2 linked regions of the Butyricimonas faecalis genome follow. The protein of the gene in region 2 binds, or shares a complex with, the protein of the main gene of each other region. Links are inferred from orthologs where the notes say so. Each region holds a gene or a part of one and is shown on either strand. Other genes may lie near its edges.

Evidence for each region.
Region 1: the proteins of uvrB (region 2) and D8S85_RS17810 are in contact, whole or in part, in a crystal structure (PDB 7EGT), measured with the Thermus thermophilus proteins. The link is inferred for Butyricimonas faecalis from one-to-one orthologs. Residues at the interface, in WP_096411307.1 of Thermus thermophilus: Glu23, Leu25, Arg26, Asp27, Gly28, Glu29, Arg30, Phe31, Arg55, Glu326, Asp327, Phe328, Glu379, Ser382, Gln383, His398, Gly400, Arg401; in WP_096412145.1 of Thermus thermophilus: His654, Arg656, Phe657, Gln666, Asp668, Glu669, Lys680, Arg681, Leu682, Ser683, Lys685, Tyr686, Ala687.

The regions. Positions count from the first base shown.
Region 1 is NZ_CP032819.1:4,154,798-4,162,529, forward strand. Bases 2,093-5,118 are described here. They hold D8S85_RS17810 (ATP-dependent helicase), read right to left. Parts: upstream 4,728-5,118; coding sequence 2,457-4,727; downstream 2,093-2,456. Other genes in these bases: D8S85_RS17805 (DUF4290 domain-containing protein), read right to left, coding at 2,093-2,314; D8S85_RS17815 (16S rRNA (uracil(1498)-N(3))-methyltransferase), read right to left, coding at 4,791-5,118. Outside these bases: murA (UDP-N-acetylglucosamine 1-carboxyvinyltransferase), read left to right, coding at 1-1,136; folK (2-amino-4-hydroxy-6-hydroxymethyldihydropteridine diphosphokinase), read right to left, coding at 1,120-1,623; more of D8S85_RS17805, read right to left, coding at 1,685-2,092; more of D8S85_RS17815, read right to left, coding at 5,119-5,516; D8S85_RS17820 (elongation factor G), read right to left, coding at 5,940-7,732. UniProt on the Escherichia coli protein: A helicase with DNA-dependent ATPase activity. Unwinds DNA duplexes with 3'-5' polarity. Translocates on single-stranded DNA with 3'-5' polarity. Initiates unwinding more efficiently from a nicked substrate than double-stranded DNA.
Region 2 is NZ_CP032819.1:726,322-734,026, forward strand. What follows is about bases 1,818-4,816. They hold uvrB (excinuclease ABC subunit UvrB), read left to right. Parts: upstream 1,818-2,313; coding sequence 2,314-4,320; downstream 4,321-4,816. Other genes in these bases: D8S85_RS03065 (thioesterase family protein), read left to right, coding at 1,831-2,208; D8S85_RS03075 (hypothetical protein), read right to left, coding at 4,648-4,816. Also shown: D8S85_RS03055 (Na+/H+ antiporter NhaC family protein), read left to right, coding at 1-932; D8S85_RS03060 (sulfite exporter TauE/SafE family protein), read left to right, coding at 985-1,734; more of D8S85_RS03075, read right to left, coding at 4,817-5,166; D8S85_RS03080 (hypothetical protein), read right to left, coding at 5,163-5,618; D8S85_RS03085 (hypothetical protein), read left to right, coding at 5,792-6,181; D8S85_RS03090 (RNA-binding domain-containing protein), read left to right, coding at 6,373-7,705. UniProt on the Escherichia coli protein: The UvrABC repair system catalyzes the recognition and processing of DNA lesions. A damage recognition complex composed of 2 UvrA and 2 UvrB subunits scans DNA for abnormalities.

The sequences.
Region 1 (7,732 bases), 3.4 Mb from region 2 along the record:
GGGGAATGGGAGTGAAGGTGGAGAGACTTCAAAAAGGAGAGTTTTCTTTCCGGGCGAACGAGATCAATTTTGATTACCTGGAAACAGAGGATTTTTACAGTAAAGCGGCTAGTTTGCGCGGATCGATCATGATTTTAGGCCCGTTGTTAGCCATGCACGGTTGCGGTTTGGTGCCCAAACCGGGAGGGGATAAAATCGGACGGCGTCGGTTGGATACCCATTTCCTCGGTTTCGAGAAATTGGGAGCCACGTTCGAGTATGATGCTATTTCAGGATGTTACAAGGCTTCTGCCCAGAAATTGCGGGGGACTTACATGTTACTCGATGAGGCATCCGTGACCGGAACGGCGAATATCATCATGGCAGCCGTGTTGGCAGAAGGGGTAACCACGATCTATAATGCCGCTTGTGAGCCTTACGTGCAACAATTGTGCCGGATGTTGAATGCCATGGGGGCCCGAATTTCGGGAATTGCCTCCAATTTGTTGACGATTGAGGGGGTTGAAAGTCTTGGCGGTTGCCAGCATCGTTGTCTGCCCGACATGATCGAGGTAGGCAGTTATATCGGACTTGCTGCATTGACTCGCTCGGAGATCACGATCAAAAATGTCGCTATTCCCCAGTTAGGTATTATTCCGGATGCATTCCGCAAGTTGGGGATCCGGATTGAGGAGCGTGGAGATGATTTGTATATTCCTCGCCAGGAGCACTACATGATAGAGGATTTTATTGACGGTTCCATCCTGACGGTTGCCGATGCTCCGTGGCCGGGCTTGACTCCTGACTTGTTGAGTGTATTCCTTGTTGTGGCAACTCAAGCGAAAGGGAGCGTGCTCATTCACCAGAAAATGTTCGAGAGCCGCTTGTTCTTCGTGGATAAATTAATTGATATGGGAGCGAAGATTATTCTTTGTGATCCGCATCGGGCCACGGTTATCGGGCAAAATCATGAATCCCAGTTACGAGCCACCAAGATGACTTCTCCGGATATACGTGCCGGAATCGCCTTGTTGATTGCAGCGTTGTCAGCCCAGGGGACAAGTGTCATTGATAACATCGACCAAATTGACCGCGGTTACGAGCATATTGATGAAAAATTGAATGCCATCGGTGCGGAGATCAGACGGATTGATTGAGGAATGATTTTTCTATGATCTCTGCTTTTAGCGTGTCCGTGCATTCAGAGAGAAGAGTGGTCATGTTTTTGTGAATGACCGGATGAATGAAATCCGGCATGATTTCGTTTAAAGGTGCGAGTACAAAATTTCGTTGTGCAAGTCTGGGATGAGGAACCGTCAGACGAGGAGTATTGATGACCCGGGAATCACAGAATAGAATATCTATATCCATGGTTCGGGAGCAGAATTGCGTGCCGGTACGAACCCGTCCCAGTTTTTGTTCCGTGGCTTGACATTTATCCAACACCTCTTCCGGGAGTAAATCGGTTTCGTAAGTAACAATTTGATTGTAAAAAGAGTCAGATGATTCGAATCCCCACGGGGCGGTTTCGTAAAGGGAAGAACAATGTTGGATCTTCCCTATGCTTGACATTTCCGTTATCGCTTCACGGATCAAGGCTTTTCGATCTCCTTGATTTCCCCCGAAGATTAAAGTGACAAACATCCGAAGTAATTTTAGGTTTAATGATTTTAGATTGAAAAAGCATTCAATTTAAAATCTACGATTAGTTGTGTTTTTTGTAAAATTGCTTCTTGTTGTTTTTCTGTTGCTTGTTGTTATTCATGGGTTTATTGTTTTTCTTTTGCAACAAGTCTTTCGAGTGAGAAAGGATCATGCCTTCCGGCATTTCGATATTGCCACCGTATAATGTATTGATGTCGTTGTAAATCTGATCGTCTTCCACGGAGTCTTTATTCCACGTAAGGAATGATTTTTTCATGTGGTTAGCGGTCAACACCGTGAGTACTCTTTTGATTTCGGGGTCTTCTGTTTCTTTGATTTTTTCAATCAGTTTCTCGGTAAGAAGACCATAGTGCTTGTACTTGATATGGTGATTGTTATATGGTAACCTTTCCGGTTTTTCTTCCAGAATATCTTTTTCCGGGAGAGGATAAGGAGAATCGATATCCAGCGTGAAGTTTGACATGATCATCAAGTGATCCCACAATTTGTGGCGGAAATCCGGAACATCCCGAAGGTGTGGGTAAAGATTTCCCATCACGCTGATTACCGTTTTGGCTGCACGGGTACGCTCATCTCTGTCTGTTATTGTTGCCAGGTGGTCAACCATCATTTGAATATTCCTACCGTATTCGGGAAGAATAAGTTTTTTTCTTTGGCTATTATAGTCCATTACCGGATAATTTTGGTCTTAATTTTTTTTATTTTATGGGAAAACGCCGGAAAATCACATTAAAATGCCGGAATAATCAATCCCTTGAATCTATTAGAAATTAGAATATGCTGCAAATATAATATTTTTTGTTTATAAGTCGTTAATTTGTATGTCCTTGCACGTAAAGTTTTGCAAACTTTAACAATAAAACCTTTTGACCGTGCTTGGGGAACATCACTTTTGCCTTTTTATTGACTCCCAGGCCATCTATGGAAATTACTTTCCCCGGGCCGAAATTGGGATGGAAGATTACCATACCGGGAATAATCTGATCCCCGTTGATAGGAACCAGTTTCGAGGTGTCAATGTCCGGCACTTCAACCTTGGGTTGAAGGGTGATATTCGGACGAGCCACTTTCCCTTGTATACCGGGCCCGTTTAACGAGCGCCCCATGGAGGGACGGGCCGGGGTAAAAAATCCGTCCAGGTAGTGTGGGTCAATTTCCGCGATAAACCGGGAAGGCTGCGGGTAGACTACATTACCATTTTTATACCGGGAAGTGGCATAGGTCATGATCACTCTTTTTTCGGCACGGGTCAGTGCCACGTAAAACAACCTTCTCTCTTCCTCCAAGGCGGAAGGGGTATAGACACTTTGTTGGGCGGGGAAAAGTTCTTCTTCCATGCCCACGATAAAGACATTTTCAAACTCTAGTCCTTTCGCGGAGTGAATGGTCATCAAGGTTACTTTATTATTGTCCTCCGGTTTTTCGCTATCTTGATCGGTCAACAAGGCAACACCTTCCAAGAACGCGGGAAGCTTGTCATCCCGTCCTTCTTTGTAAGCGGTTTCACAGAAATCTTTGACGGCATTCAACAACTCATCTATATTTTCCCGACGGGACACTCCTTCCGGTGTGTCATCGGAAGAAAGGTCTTCTTTAATTCCGGAAGCTTGGGCTATCCGACAGGTCGTTTCGTAGGCGTTATCCTCCTTGGCTATCTCGGTGAATCCCTCGATCAATTGCCTGAAACGAGTTAGCTTGGCAGCCGTCGTGGCGGAAACCATACCGGGAACTTTGTTCAAGTTGCAAAGTAGAGTCCAGATGCTCACGTTATAATGTTGAGCCACTTCTTTTAACTTGTCGATCGTGGTATCCCCGATGCCCCGCCGCGGGTAGTTGATGATTCGTTTTAAAGCCTCCTCGTCGTTCTGGTTAATGGTCAGGCGTAAGTAGGCAATCAAATCTTTGATCTCCTTGCGTTGGTAGAAGGAAAGGCCCCCGTACACCTTGTAAGGTATATTTCTTTTACGTAAAGATTCCTCCATGATACGCGATTGGGCATTTGTCCGGTACAAAATGGCGAAGTGGTTGAAATCCGCTTGTTCGTTTTGGGAGATGCGGAATATTTCTTGTGCCACTTGAAAACCCTCTTCTTTATCGGACAGGGCTTTCATTACCCGGATTTTATCCCCTTCTTCGTTTTGAGAGAACGTTTTTTTAGGAATCTGTTCCTTGTTCCGGCTAATGATACTATTGGCCGCGTCAACAATGGTGGTCGTGGAGCGATAGTTTTGTTCCAGCTTGCACAATTTGTAGCCTGGGTAATCATTCCGGAAGTTCAAGATATTCTCGATGCGGGCTCCTCGGAACGAATAGATACTTTGTGCGTCATCTCCCACCACGCAGATGTTTTTATGTTGTTCTGCCAGTTTTTTGATGATGAGGTATTGCGAATAGTTCGTATCCTGGTACTCGTCCACGAGTATATAGTCAAATTTATTCTGGTACTTCTCCAGTATTTCCGGGAAATCACGGAAGAGAATATTCGTTTGTAATAGAAGGTCGTCGAAATCCATGACGTCGCTTTGCTTGCAACGGGCTTGGTAATACTTGTATATTTCCGAGATCTTGGGCTTCTTGGCCGCTTGATCTGCAGACGTGATCTTTGCCGATTGGGCGTATGCCTGTGCCACGATAAGATTGTTTTTGGCCATGGAGATACGTCCCAACACGTCGTTAGGTTTATATACCTTGTCGTCCAGTTTCAAATCCTTGACGATCGACTTGATTAAGTTTTTAGAATCCTGTGAATCGTATATCGTGAAGTTGGACGTGTAACCGAGGTTTTCGGCCTCGACCCGCAGAATCTTGGAGAAAATGGAGTGGAAAGTTCCCATCCATAAATTGGCGGCATTGCTTTGTCCCACGAGAGTGGCAATACGTTTCTGCATTTCCCGTGCGGCTTTGTTGGTAAACGTTAGGGCTAGAATACGGTAAGCGGGTACTCCTTTGCTTAATAAGTTCGCGATACGATATGTCAATACCCTTGTTTTACCCGATCCTGCTCCGGCAATCACAAGCGTGGGCCCATCCGTGTTCATGACGGCCTCTCGTTGGTTCTCGTTCAATTCGTTAATAAAATCCACGATAAATAAATTCAGAAAAACATTTAACCTTGTGTCCGCAAAAATACAAATAATATGGCAGAACTACTTCATTTGGGATGTATGTTTTATCTCGTTCAGAAAGTTGATGCTGTGGCACGCGACAATTCCGGCGGTTTCTGTTCGCAGGCGACTTTCACCGAGAGTGACAGGTATGAAGTTGTTTTCTTGGGCTAGCCGGATCTCATTTCCCGAAAAGTCTCCTTCCGGGCCGATGAGAATCGTGATCTCTTGGCCGGGTTGATATATCTCTTGAAGTGATTTTTTATTCCCCTCGTCACAATGGGCGATACATTTCAGCGGGGACGGATTGTTTTTCACGAAATGGGAAAACTCCGTCAACGGGTTGAGTTTCGGCAAGTAGGCTTTTAAGGATTGTTTCATGGCAGAAATAATGACTTTCTCCAAGCGATCCTCCTTGATTACCTTGCGTTCCGAATGGGCGCAGAGTAGGGGGGTAATTTCGTCAATTCCGATTTCCGTGCATTTTTCCAGGAACCATTCGATTCGCTCGATGTTTTTGGTCGGGGCAATGGCTATGTGAATATGGAAATCCCGTTTCCCGTATCCCTCTGTCTTCTCGATACAGCGAACTTCACAACGTTTCGGCTGAGCCTGAATGATTTCACACCGATAGAATCCCCCTTTCCCGTCGATAAGAAAAATTTCGTCTCCCACTTCGAGGCGAAGCACTTTGACACAATGTTTGGATTCCTCTTCCGGTAAAGCGTATAGGTTTTCTGTAATATCCGGTGTATAAAATAAATGCATAGAATGTGGTTAAATTTTGAAACAAAAGTATGAAAATAGACGAGAACTTCCAAAATGATTCTCTTATCCATGCGTATGTGTGATACTACTCAGGTCTAACCCAAATAAGGTAGTAAATAAACCCAAATAATACCACATACTCAGAGATCATTCAGTGTTTACTCGAAGCTGAACCATTCCGTAACGTTTGAGCAACGTTTGAACAACGGCTGAGCAACGGCTGAGTGGGATTATTTCCCTAGGATTTCAGTAGGATTTCCTCTGGTTTTGTTATAAATTACTTCTGATGATTACCGTGAACTCACGTTAAAACCGTGATCCCATCTAATACAAAAGCACCATTTTAACTTGGATGAAGTTAAATGGTGCTTTTGATATAAATGATTAACTTTCAGAATGTTGATAATTGTAATATGTGGAATTTTATTCTTCCTCTTCTTGCTCTTGATAAGCTTTCAACAACTCTTCTTGAACTTCTGCCGGTACTTTTTCATATCCGGAGAAATTCATGGTGAAGGAAGCTCGTCCTCCCGTGATGGAGCTCAATGCCGTGGAGTAGCGTTGCATTTCCTTCAACGGCACTTTAGCCATCAATTTTTGGAATCCGGTATCGGCTTCCATACCCATGATGATTGCTCTACGGGTTTGCAGGTCACCCATGACATCTCCCATGTATTCATCCGGGACGAGGACTTCCACGTCGTAAATCGGTTCCAAAATCTTCGGTGATGCCTGTTTGAACGCCGTGCTGAAAGCGTGACGTCCGGCAAGTTTGAACGAGATTTCGTTTGAATCCACGGGGTGCATTTTCCCGTCGTACACACTGACACGTATGTCTCGTGCGTATGATCCGGTAAGCGGTCCTTCTTCCATCTTTTCCATGATTCCTTTCAAGATGGCGGGCATGAAACGTGCGTCGATCACTCCACCCACGATACAGTTGTAGAATACCAGCTTGCCGCCCCACGGGAGGTCAATAACTTCTTTGTCTTTTACCGATATTTTACTATCCACACCGTTGATCTTGTACATGGTCGGGTCGGGCATTCCTTCTGTGTAAGGTTCAATCACGAGATGAACCTCGCCGAATTGTCCGGCTCCACCCGATTGTTTCTTGTGGCGATAGTCTGCGTAGGCATATTTCGTGATGGTTTCACGGTACGGGATACGTGGCGGGTAGAATTCGATTTCCAGTTTATCATTATGCTCGATACGCCATTTCATGGTGTTCAAGTGGAACTCGCCCTGTCCGGAGATAATCATTTGTTTCAATTCCTTGGAATACTCCACGAGGAATGTCGGGTCTTCCTGGTGAATCCGTTGCAGGATTTCCGCCAGTTTTTCTTCGTCGCCCGTGTTCACGGCTTTGACAGCTGTTCTGAAACGAGGATTCGGATATTGGATCTTGCCGAATTTGTAATGAACGTCTTTTTCGTTCAACGTATCGCCGTTGTTCGTATTTTTCAATTTCACGGTTGCCCCGATGTCTCCGGCCATCATTTCGGTTACTTTCGTCCGGTTCTTCCCGGCCACGGCATACAGTGTCGAGATGCGTTCTTTTGCATCATTGGTGGCATTGTACAAGTCATCCCCTTCATGAATGGTCCCGGATGCTACTTTGAAATAGATCACTTCACCCAAATGGGGTTCAACCGTCGTGTTGAACATATATAAGGAGGTCGGGCCTTTCTCGTCGTACGGGACTTCATCCCCGTCTTCCGTGATGGAAGGTGGCATGGAGCTGGCACTGGGAGCCACGTTGATCACGAACTCCATGAAACGGCGCACGCACATATCTTTTTCTGCCGACACGCAGAAAACGGGGAACATATCCCGTGCGATAAGTCCTTTGCGGATTCCGGCACGCATTTCATCCTCCGTGAGGCTGCCCTTGTCAAAGAATAGTTCCATCAATCCTTCGTCGTTTTCGGCTGCCGCTTCGATCAGCGCGTTGTGTAATTCGTTCGCTTTTTCTTCTTCTTCCTTGGGAATGGGGAGTACGTCGGGTTTGCCACCTTCCGGTTTCCACTGGTACATTTCCATTTTCAGGACGTCGATCACGCGGTTAAAGCCGATTCCCGGGTTCACCGGGTATTGAACGAGCACGACTTTCGAGCCGAAAGCGGCCTTGGCTTGTTCCACCGTGTGGTCAAAGTTTGCTTTCTCGTGATCAACCTGATTTATAACGAAAATGAGCGGTTTGTTTAGTCTTTTGG
Region 2 (7,705 bases):
CTTGTTTCATTTCTCTTTCCATGGGAACATCCGTCGGTACAATCGTGGCTCTTACCCCCGTTGCCGTCGGTATTGCCACACAAACAGACCTAAACACACCTTTCATGGTAGCAATCGTGGTCGGGGGCGCCATGTTCGGAGATAACCTATCCTTCATCTCCGACACAACCATTGTCGCCACCCGTACCCAAGGATGTAACATGAAAGACAAATTTAAAGTCAACAGCTTAATTGTCATCCCGGTTGCCATTCTCATAACCATCATTTACCTGTTTCAAGGTAGTGAAATAACGACAACTCCCACCGTCACCCCGATCGAGTGGCTAAAAGTAATTCCTTACATTTTGGTACTTACCACCGCGTTAGTCGGCGTGAACGTCATGATCGTACTTCTACTCGGCATTCTCTGTTCCGGCATAGTCGGAATAATTACCGGAAGTATTCAATTCTGGGAATGGATCGCTGCCATAGGTACGGGTATATCCGGTATGGGAGAACTGATCATTATCACTTTGCTGGCAGGCGGAATGCTCGAAATGATTCGCTACAACGGGGGAATTGCCTACATCATTCAAAAACTAACCACCCACGTCAAATCAAAAAAAGGAGCAGAACTAAGCATCGCCGCCCTTGTCAGTTTTGCCGATTTATGCACGGCCAACAACACGATAGCCCTCATCATGTCCGGCCCCATAGCCAAAGACATTGCCAATCGTTTTGGTGTCGATCCCCGGAAATCCGCCAGCCTGTTAGACACCTTCTCGTGTTTCGTGCAAGGCATCATTCCCTACGGGGCACAATTACTCATGGCCGCCGGCCTAGCCTCCATTACCCCGCTAGCCATCATGCAGTACCTCTACTACCCGTACTTGATGGGTGTGGCCGCCCTTTTGGCTATATTCTTTCGCTATCCCCGGAAATACTCACGGTAAACTTTTAGTTTTTATCTTTTAACTTTTAGTTTTTAGTTCTTACCTTTGCCCCATGACAATAACCGAAATCATCGTCACCATACTCCTCGGTACCACCGCGGGATTTATCAACACGTTTGCCGGAGGCGGCTCCATGTTGGTCGTACCTTTTCTTATTTTTATTGGCCTACCGGCGAACGTGGCAAACGCGACGAACCGGATTGCCATTTTATTGCAAAACGTGGTATCTGTCGGTAGTTTCAAACAAAAGAAAATACTTGATTTCAAAACGGACTCTAAACTATTGCTGCCCGTGGCTCTCGGAAGTATCGCGGGAGCCTTCATCGCCGTGGACATCAACGAAGAGATATTCAAAAAAGTCATTGCCGGACTGCTGATCATCATGTTTTTCATGTTACTCTTGAATCCGGATGCCTGGGTCAAAGCAAACGCGGACAAGGCAAAAATGAAAAGCCCTTGGCTACGCAACGTGATCTTTTTTCTCCTGGGAATTTACGGCGGATTCATCCAGATCGGTATTGGATTTTTCCTATTGGCAGGGTTGGTACTTGGATGTGGTTACGATCTGTTAAAAGCCAATGCCATAAAACTATTTATCGTACTATTCTACACGATTATCGCCCTGGCAATCTTTATTTGGAATGACCTCGTGGATCTTAAAGTCGGGCTTATCCTAGCCTGTGGCAACATGCTCGGGGCATGGCTGGGAGTACGTTTCAGCATCAAATGGGGAGCCAAATATATTCGGTATTTCCTACTCGTGGTACTCGTGATTGTAGCTGCACGCCTGCTTTTCAGTTAACCGATTTAAATAAACCATAACCTCGCGTGAAAACTTCCTAAAACGATCTCTCCATACAGGATTATTAGTTAACTTTGCAATCTAAATTTAACGATTATGGAAATAAAAATAGGACACTCATTCACACAAGAAATTACCGTGCAACATAAAGACACGGCTGCCGTTTACGGTTCTGGAAAATTGGAAGTATTTGCAACCCCCGCCATGGTCGGTTTAATGGAAAACACGGCGATCAAATGCCTGGAAGGAATGTTGGATGCAGACAGCGACACCGTGGGCATCGAAATCAACACCAAACACGTGAAAGCCACCGCTGTTGGCAAAAAAGTAACTTGCAAAGCCACCATCACCGAAGTGGACGGTCGCCGCATCCGTTTCTCCATCGAGGCATGGGATGAAACCGCCCCCATCGGCTCGGCCATCCACGACCGCTTTATCATCAACCCGGAGAAATTCATGAGCAAACTCAAATAATTTTAGATTTACTGATTTTAAATTTTAGATTCCAACTGCATCTATTCGATGCATTCATTAATCATAAATCGTAAATCATAAATCAAGAAATTAACATATTTAGTCATGTTTAAGCTAACTTCCCAATTCGAACCGACCGGGGATCAACCGGAAGCAATCAAGGAACTAACGCAAGGACTTCTGGATGAAGTCCCGGGACAGGTTTTGTTGGGAGTTACCGGATCGGGAAAGACGTTTACCATTGCCAACGTGATTCAAAAAGTGCAGCGTCCGACACTCATTCTCAGTCACAACAAGACGCTAGCCGCCCAGTTATACGGGGAATTCAAGGCATTCTTCCCCGAAAACGCGGTGGAATATTTCGTATCTTACTACGACTATTACCAGCCGGAAGCCTACCTGCCCACCACGAACACGTATATCGAGAAAGATCTTATGATCAACGATGAAATCGACAAATTGCGGTTACGCACCACGGCCTCCTTACTATCCGGACGCCGGGATGTGATCGTGATCTCGTCCGTTTCATGCCTTTACGGTATGGCAGACCCGACAGCTTTCGGCTCGAACATCATTCACTTGAAGCGGGGACTGAAAATTGGTCGGAACAAACTTTTACGCCAATTGATAGATGCCCTTTACGTGAATAACGAACTGGAATTCAAACGAGGCAGTTTCCGGGCAAAAGGAGAAACCGTGGACATCTTCCCGTCCATTGAAACTTTCGAGGGAATGGCTTATCGAATCGAGTTCTGGGATGACGAGATTGACCGGATCACATCATTCAGCCCACAGACCGGGAAAACGATTGATGAAATGGAAAATCTGAACATCTACCCCGCCAACCTGTTCGTCACGGACAAAGCCACGCTCGCGAAAGCCATTCATGACATAGAACACGACCTGGTAGTACAAGTTGATTTCTTAAACTCCATCGGCAAACATTTTGAAGCGAAACGACTGGATGAACGGGTAAAATATGACGTGGAAATGATTAGAGAACTCGGCTATTGTTCCGGCATCGAAAATTACTCCCGCTACTTCGACGGACGGGCAGCCGGCGTTCGCCCCTTCTGCCTGCTGGATTACTTCCCGCGGGATTTCCTGCTTGTCGTGGACGAGTCTCACGTGACCCTCCCGCAAGTGCGAGCCATGTACGGCGGCGACCATTCCCGCAAACAAACCCTCGTGGAATACGGGTTCCGTCTTCCGGCAGCCTTTGACAATCGTCCGCTTACGTTCGAAGAATTCGAAGCGAACACGGGGCAAACCATATACGTCAGTGCCACCCCGGCCGATTACGAATTGGAGAAATGCAACGGCGTAGTCGTGGAACAAATCATCCGCCCCACCGGAATCCTCGATCCGGAAATAGAAGTGGTTCCCAGCAAAAACCAGATAGACCACCTCATCAACGAGATACAAAAACGTATCGAGATCAACGAGAAAGTACTTGTTACCACGTTGACCAAACGTATGGCGGAGGAGCTAAGCAAATATTTAGACCGTATTCGCATCAAATGCCAATACATCCACTCCGACGTGGACACGCTGGAACGAGTACAGATCATCGAAAATTTACGTAAAGGAGTGATCGACGTGATCGTGGGAGTAAACTTATTGCGTGAAGGATTGGATATGCCCGAAGTTTCCCTTGTTGCCATCCTCGATGCCGACAAGGAAGGATTCCTACGCTCCACCCGTTCACTAATACAGACCTCGGGACGTGCCGCCCGTAACCTAAACGGTAAAGTCATCATGTATGCCGACACGATTACCCGCTCCATGCAGGAAACCATCGATGAAACCCGGTATCGTCGAGAGAAACAAATGGAATACAACCGTCAACACGGCATCACCCCTACCCAGATACGTAAAACCACGGAATCCGTGCTGAAAGAGACCTCCCGTGCTTACATCGAAGAAGAACACGTGAACATGGTTGCCGACCCCGTTACCGCTTACATGAGCAAACCGGAACTGGAAAAAATGCTGCAAAAAACAAAAGCGGCCATGCAAAAAGCCGCTAAAGAGATGGACTTTCTGGAAGCCGCCCGCCTTCGGGATGAAATGTTCAAATTGGAAGAAACCATTAAACGACTTCATTCCTAAAGACCTATTTTTTCAACACGAATAGTTGCCTGATAAGGGGGTGTTCGATCACGCCTAGAATACCATGGCGGTATTGCCAATGCATCAAACCCAGTTTCCAAACGACTATGAAACGAAGGCAACACGTCACTCATCTGCTTGTGTTGCCTTATCTCCCCCCACATACCTTCTGATTTCCCCTCGTCCTCCCACGTAAATTTTTATTACACAAAAATAGAGATTCACCAACAAAAATCATTACGGGTAGCGTATGACATTTCGTGCCAATCGCCATTGCATTGAACGATATCTCCACGGAGTGAAAAAGCTCCACCTCCTCTTCACTTCTCAAGGATTGTATCCAAGAAACGTTTCTATCATATCATGTATCTCAACTAATTGCCTTAACGGGAGATCTCGCAACAACTTCTCCCCGACCGCAATACTGCAAGCCTGTTTTATCTTACAGGCGGATTGCAATTCCTTAATTTCATTGATCTGGGCAGCATGATACTCCATCCATTTCTCGACAAAAGAAGTTTCCCCAGACAACTTCACCATCAATTCAATAAAGCGTGAAGCCAACACTCTCTCGTGCTTACCCATCAAAGGAGAATCGATATACCCTTGAAAAAACACGTTTGCCAACTTCATCCAGGGAAGTTTCAAATAATCCAAGAGTTGTTTTATTTCATCCATATCATATAGTAAACCTCTCAACAAATTTTCTTCATTTTCCTCCATCAACTTATGCCTCCGGCATCTTCTCACCACTTGTGATTTTATCAAATAATAATCTTTCAGTGACATACCTTGTTGCTTTCCCGACATCCCGTCAGAAAAAACACCTTCACTCCTTTCGTTCACGATCGCAATGCATTAAACTCATTATCTCGTAAAGCGATCAAAGCTTCAACTTCTTGCCGCTGTTCTTGATAGTGACGTGTTGTCCCCATGATTAACGCCTCTTTTTTAGCAAAGAATTTCATTCTCTTTATCAACTCTGTCATTAGATTGGATAAACGTTTCCGTTTCCCTTTTTCCTCTTCCAAAACAATATAGTGCATAAAACTACCGTACAGTACCGGTATACAAGCCTCCCATGGAAACTGCAATTCTCGCAACAAAGCCTCGACAATCCGCAAGTGCTTTTTCATAAAACCTAAAGCATCCTCTTCCTCCTGTCCAAAAAATGCCATCAAACGTTTCGCTTCTTCAACATAATAATCTTTCAATCGCTCAACGTCTTTTACCGTCAGATCAGCAAGTATATCCTTCAGCGGAGACGTAGAAGAATCACCTTTTTCAATACCATTCATAATGGAAAATTTAAAATTAAGATAGATAAAAATGGCTCTATCCTTACCATTTATGACAAACATATTCCTTCCTCATGACAATGAATTTATCATTGCCCGATGCGTTATTTTCTGTATATTTACACGGCCTTAACCGGCTAAGACTTTACAAACATACAAAATATTTCGCCATAATGTCACAAGAAATACAAAATATTTCGCCAATAAAACAAAGAATTTTGCAATTTATAGCAGAATTAGGAAGAAGTAAAAGGGAATTTTACTCATTAACCGGTATATCACGGGGGACTTTAGAAAGTAAAACTGGTATTACAGAAGACACGTTAACGAAACTTTTCACAGCATTCCCCGACCTGTCACCTATCTGGGTTTTTACCGGGAAAGGAGAAAAACTTCAATCTCAACAAAATGAAACATCTCCACTTTTTACAGTAAACGAAAATATTGAAGATAAACTTCTTAACATTATAGCTCAAAAAGACTCTGAAATAAAAGCACTTGCAGAAGAAATAGGAAAACTCAAACAAGAAATAATACAATTAAAAGAGCTCCTGCTAAAATAATTCTTGCGCATGATCTCATAATTCAGAGTATTCTAATTTTTCCTTCCATTTTTCCACATTAAAAGAGAAATGTTCCCTTATACAAAGTCCCCCTTCAACTTATATCATCTGATTAAAAAGAAAGAATAATTGACAACATTCCTTCTTGATAGTCAGTATTTTTAGTAATTTTGCAAAAAGGGAACAAATACATGAATGAAAATCAAAATATAGAGTGGAAAGAGAATTGGCGTGACGAGTACCTAAAATGGATATGCGGCTTTACTAATGCCATAGGCGGTAGGCTATATATAGGTATGGACGATCAGGGTAAAATAGTAGGAGTAACTGATGCTAAAAAGTTACTAGAAGATATTCCTAACAAAGTTCGCAATATACTAGGGATTATAGTTGATGTAAATCTGTTAGAAGAAAATGGATTAGAATATATTGAAATCATTGTACCACCTTATCCTAATCCCATAAATTATAAAGGCCAGTACCACTACCGAAGTGGTAGTACAAAACAAGAGTTAAAAGGTGCTGCATTGAACCGATTTATCCTACAACGCACAGGAAAATACTGGGATGAATACCCCATAGAAAGGGCTAAAATAGAGGATTTATCCATTACTGCTTTAAACCGATTCCGTAAGGAAGCTGCAAGAAGTGGACGTGTAGATCCAGATGTATTGAATGATACTACCGAAAAATTACTTTACGACTTACGCTTAATCGATGAAGAAACAAGACAACTAAATCGTGCAGCAGTATTACTGTTTCATTCCGATCCAGAAAGATTTATACATGGTGCATATATAAAGATAGGTTTCTTTAAAGATGACAAAGGGAATTTGGCTTTTCAAGACGAAGTCCACGGCTCCTTAATGGAACAGATAGACAAAGCAATGGACTTGATAAAAACCAAATACTTAATATATAGTATTTCATACGAAGGAATTTCTAGACGTGAAACTCCACAATTCCCACTTGAAGCATTACGAGAATCATTACTAAATTGTATCGCACATAAGGATTATGCTGATGCAACACCCACGCAAATAAGTGTATTTCCTAACCATATTACTTTTTGGAACGCAGGACGTTTACCAGAGGACTGGACCATCAAACGACTTTTTGAAAATCATCCATCCCGTCCATATAACCAAACTATTGCAAATACTCTTTTCAGAAGCGGAGATATTGAAAGTTGGGGACGCGGTTATAAACGTATTTTGGAAGCGACCAATACTTATAAATTACTCCCACCTAAATTAGAAATGATCAGTGGCTTAATGATTACTTATTATACAGACGTACGTTCGCAATTATTAGCACAAGAAGTAGATGAAAGATATATTCCCGTTATTGAATATGTAGTAAAAAATGGAAGTATAACGAATTCGGATTTACAAAATATTTTAGGAGTAAGTAAAGCTACAGCCTCACGTATACTCCAACAATTAACAGATTGGTTGGATATGCAGGGAACAACAGGAAAAGGTACTTATTATACTGTAAAGGGCTCACAATGGGCTCATAAAT